Regions from separate parts of the Virgibacillus sp. CM-4 genome, predicted to be linked through region 1. Evidence: predicted binding sites of a transcription regulator. Region 1 holds the regulator's gene; the other holds the start of a gene.
The links. The regulator LexA, encoded in region 1, represses DNA repair genes until DNA is damaged. The targets are predictions, from matches to a motif close to CGAACATATGTTCG.
Positions count from the first base shown of each region.

Region 2: a site for LexA is predicted at 1,295-1,308, ahead of M948_RS38030 (DNA polymerase IV). Genes of this name have one in related genera too.

Region 1 covers NZ_AUQA01000006.1:560,731-563,219, reverse strand. The annotation lists gene M948_RS36100 (hypothetical protein) at 1-76, opposite strand, end outside; gene M948_RS36095 (hypothetical protein) at 141-443, opposite strand; gene lexA (transcriptional repressor LexA) at 891-1,514, opposite strand; gene M948_RS36085 (YneB family resolvase-like protein) at 1,798-2,436, shown strand.
Region 2 covers NZ_AUQA01000006.1:934,584-937,072, reverse strand. The annotation lists gene M948_RS38030 (DNA polymerase IV) at 26-1,276, opposite strand; gene M948_RS43730 (hypothetical protein) at 1,458-1,814, shown strand; gene M948_RS43725 (DoxX-like family protein) at 1,921-2,385, shown strand; gene M948_RS38020 (DUF4166 domain-containing protein) at 2,372-2,489, shown strand, end outside.

The DNA of each region.
Region 1 (2,489 bases):
ATTTGTTTGAAATTTGATTATCGGAGTGACCATTTTCATTCGGCCGGATTGGAAATAAATTGTTTGCTCTTGGCAATGAGTTTCCCTCACTTTCTAAATAAAGGTAGTGGGATATGAGACATATCCCACTTTCTTAATGCTTAATAGTCACATTTCTTCTTTTTCTTCTTCTTCTTCTTTCTATCTGAATCACCAGCTTCGGATTCTTCATCAGAATCTGAACCACATTTCACATAGGAATTACCGCTATTAGAGACTTTTGCAAAGTTAAAATTACGATTTTTGTTCTTTAAATCGTTGTCGTTATCATTGTCGTTATCGTTTTCGTTAAAGAAGAATTCTCCGTCGAAGCTATCACCATTAGCATCAGTTACACCTTCTACATCGTCATTAGAGTTGTCAAAAACGCGGTTGTTTCTTCCACAGTTATGCTTTCTCCACATATCATCTTTTCCTCCTTTTCGTTGAGATAATGCTATTATATTCAAGCAACGAGAAGCTGAAATGGCTTGTGTCTTATGTCAAAAGTTTGTTTTACTAGAAAAGATGACGTAAATCCATAGAATACAAGGTTTTGGTAATTGAAAATAAGGTAACTGTCTAGGAAGTATTTGGCTCATTTATGGGTAATAGAGGAGAAACTAGCGAAGATGACCAGCCCGTAATAGGCATTCAGATAAGGGAAATATGTAAAACAGCTGTTAGGAAAAAGGCAGTTGTCTTAATTAATACCTTCAATGATAATAGCTTGTAGGTCGGACATGGACCGACAAGCAATAGTTTGTCTTTCATAAACAGCTCTCCTATACTTGGTCTTCCTTATTTGAAGATGCGGTTTTTGTTTACCACTTGATTACTGTTGTAGCAAAAAAACTGCCAAGCGGCAGTTTTTAATGAATAGTACGATATAATCCAATTACCTTCCCTAGGATGGTAACATTATCATAAATTAATGGTTCCATCATTGCATTTTCAGGTTGGAGACGTATGTGGTCTTTTTCTTTAAAGAATCGTTTCACAGTTGCTTCATCTTCATCTGTCATCGCAACAACAATATCACTATTTTGTGCTGTGTTTTGCTGCTTAACAATAACCATATCCCCATCTAAAATTCCCGCTTCAATCATACTTTCACCTTCAATCACCAATACAAATAAATTATCTTCTGGATTGGCACTAGTAGTTGGAAGCGGAATAAATTCTTCAATATTTTCTACCGCTGTTATCGGTAATCCAGCCGTAACTTTACCAATAACTGGGGCATACCTCGCTTCCTCTCTAGGAATTTGACTATCGTCTGAAAGATCAATCACTTCAATTGCTCGTGGTTTCGTAGGGTCTCTGCGAATATACCCCTTACTTTCTATTCTTGATAAATGTCCATGAACAGTTGAACTAGATGCTAGACCAACAGCTTCAGCGATTTCACGGACAGAAGGCGGATATCCTTTTTTCGTTACTTCATCTTTAATATAATCAAGTATCATTTGTTGTCTTTTTGATAGTTTGGTCATGCATTGATCACCTCGCGCATAGAATTAATTATTACTAGTTTACCATCGGGTAATTCTAAATGCAAACGTTCGTTCGAAAAATCGGTTGACAAGATCATATGTTCGTGTAATACTATAAACAGGAAAACGAACAACTGTTCTAAATGATGAGGAGGGATTTTTGCAATGTTTCAGAAACTGACAAAAACAGACGCATTTTACCTCATAGCCTTTGCACTAACTTTAGGTTTCTTATATTATTCTATTATTACAAGTTAAGGAATTTGGATAGGAGATTGGTATTTTGCGCGCCATTATATACTGTAGAGTAAGTACAGATAAAAAGGAACAAGAAACATCATTAGCAAGACAAAAAGATGAGTTATTAGAATTGGCTGCAAGCCATCAGTTTACAGTGGTAACTTGTATTCAGGAACAAGAAAGTGGATATAAAGTAGATCGTGAAGGTATATTTGAGATACTTGAATTAATTTCTGATGGGAAGGCAGATTGCTTACTTATTCAAGATGAAACTCGTTTAGGAAGGGGAAACACCAAGATTGCGCTTTTCCATCATTTACATAAATTAGAGATACCTATCTATACCTCTTATCATGAAGGAAAACTGGAATTATCCGAGGCGGATTCAATGGTATTACAAATTGTTGGGATTGTAGAAGAATACCAACGTAAAATACATAATGCAAAAATAAAAAGAGGGATGAATAAAGCAATTCAAGATGGCTATGATCCAACTAAAAATCTAGCTAACCAAAATAAAGCCCCAGGAAGAGAAAGAAAAACATTCCCAATAGAAGAGGTAGTACGATTAAGACAAAATAACTTAACCTTCAAAGAAATAGCCACAACTTTAAATGGTTTAGGTTATTCTGTATCCAAGGCAACGGTTCATCGCAGGTACCAAGAGTTTCAAAATACTTGAATATATGATAGGGTATAGGTAAGATATAAAGGCAAGAGCAACGTTTGTGTTCT
Region 2 (2,489 bases), 370 kb from region 1:
ACTATTCCATCCTGATTTGAATGATTTAAGCATAGTGTCCACCGATTTTTTTACTTCTTTCTAATGTAATGCCAGCATCCGTATAACTCACAGCCCGAAGAATGGAAGTAGTACCATGTTTGGCTCGAATCGAATCCATTGTATAACCAATATCAGTCTTTTTAGCTCTATCCTCGAATAGATCAAGCTGTGTATCTTGCTTTTCGTATAAATGATCTAATGTAACATAAGCACGTCGAATACTGCTTATCCCATCATAAAAGTTTAAAAATAAATCCATACAAACATGGTAAACATCCATAGTCACATTTGTCGGAAGTGGAATAGACCGTGAACGGGAGAACCCACCTCCTGTGGCTTTTGAATAACCAATTCCTAAGTGAATCGTTCTTCCGGCCATGTTAGCAGTTCGAGCTCTCCGGCATACTTCTTCACATAAATCAAGGATACAAACTTCTGTTTCTTGTTTGGAGTAATCACGCAGTAAGGAAATGCCATGGCCAAAACCTTTCTGTTCTGTTTTTACGAAATTCCCAAGTACAGGGCTTAAATCAACGCCCCAAGCATGCCAATAAAGTTGTTCTCCCATAACGCCAAATCGTTTTTTTAAATGATCTAAATCGTAGCGAGCCAGTTGTCCAAGTGTTACAATTCCCATACGATTTAGGTTTTTCTTCATTCGATTTCCAATTCCCCATATTTCTTCTATTGGGAATGGCCATAATTTTTCTTCTACTTCTTCGTATTTGCATTCTGCAATACCTTGTTTTTTAGCATGGAGGTCCATTACAACCTTAGCTAGAAATTTATTATCGCCAATGCCAATAGAGCTCGTAATTCCAAAGCATTCTAGAATGTCTTGTTTTATACGATTGGCTACTTCCCAACGATTACCAAATAGCTTTTCCAAGCCATTCACGGTTACCCAGACTTCATCAACTGAATATGGATGAATAGCTTCTTTAGGTACATACTGATTAATTAATTTTGTTATTTCGGCAGACACATATAAGTAATCGGCCATATGTGCTGGCACAATATATATATCTGGATCATCTGGTAGTTCAAAGAAACGACTAACATTACTAATGCCATATTTCTTTTTTAAAGCTGGGGAAGCAGCCAGTACGATACTTCCGGATCGATTCGGATCTCCTACTACTGCAAGTAGTACCTGCATTGGATCCTTTCCTAATTTAACTGCTTCGACACTTGCATAGAACGAACGCATATCAATACATAGAACATCGTTACGTGGGTACGATGCATAATTCATAGTTATTCACCTTCAATAAGAACATTTGTTCTTATTATATGCAAATAGAACTAATTTATACAATGGAAATTTATACATGTATAGGTAATTACTATCAAATTCTGTATACCGTTTATTATGGGAACCACCATTTTGAGGGTGAAGAATATGTTATATTGAAATGGGGATAGGAGGTAAAGCTATGAAGCGTAAACCAATCTATGTAGAATTACCAATTCAGTCAGACATCAATACGCTATGGGAAATAACACAAAACCCTAACTTGCATGAACAGTGGGACCTTCGTTTTTCATCCATTACTTATTTACCAAGGGAAAGTGAGGAGCAGCCTCAAGAATTCTCCTACAAAACGAAAATTGGTTTTGGCTTCTGTATAGAAGGATGGGGGAAAAGTATAGGAAAAGTTCATACAAAGGATAGGACAAGTGTATCTTCCTTACAATTTGGTACAGACCAAAACCTATCAATTATAAAAGAAGGAGGGGGGTATTGGGAATACAAACCACAAGAAAATGCTACGTTATTTTTAAAAATATAACTATAAAACAAGGTTTGGATGGTTAGGGAAATACTTTGATTTCCTAATTTTTCGCCCGTTAATAAGTTGGGCAACTGCCATAAGTTTCGATGTTTTAAAACGATGGGTGGAAACAGGAGATAGTCCCTCGTCACAATATTTCCGCCTTTTTAGTAGTTGGTTATTCATCTACTTTTTTAGTTTTGTTTGGATCTATCATGGGCTTACTTCCAAGTTAATACACCAACACCCAGCTGAATTATCAATGATGCAAATGACTTTCTCGATAAAAGCAAACGAAGCATCGGTACTAGTTATAGTCACTGGAATGGTAGAGGTAATAATTGGGTTGTTGTGGTTGGGCTACAAGAATAGAGGGTTATTATATAGAATACAGATTGTCATTTTCTTAATATTCGCCATTGTATCCAGCTTAACAGTACCAAGCCAACTTTTTCATCCGTTTAATCCGATAACGTTTAATATGGCATTGTTGGTGATTTCTATTGTGGGACTCACTATTTACAAGAATATTCCCACGGCAAAAAATTGTAAACGAAAGCAAGAAGGAGTTAAAAATGTCCATTTATAAAAAGATTTTAGGGAATGATTTTTATCATCTACACCCTATGTTACAAAAACGGTATGAGTTTAAAGATAGCTATCAATTCAAAGGAAAAGGAGTGATGAGATACA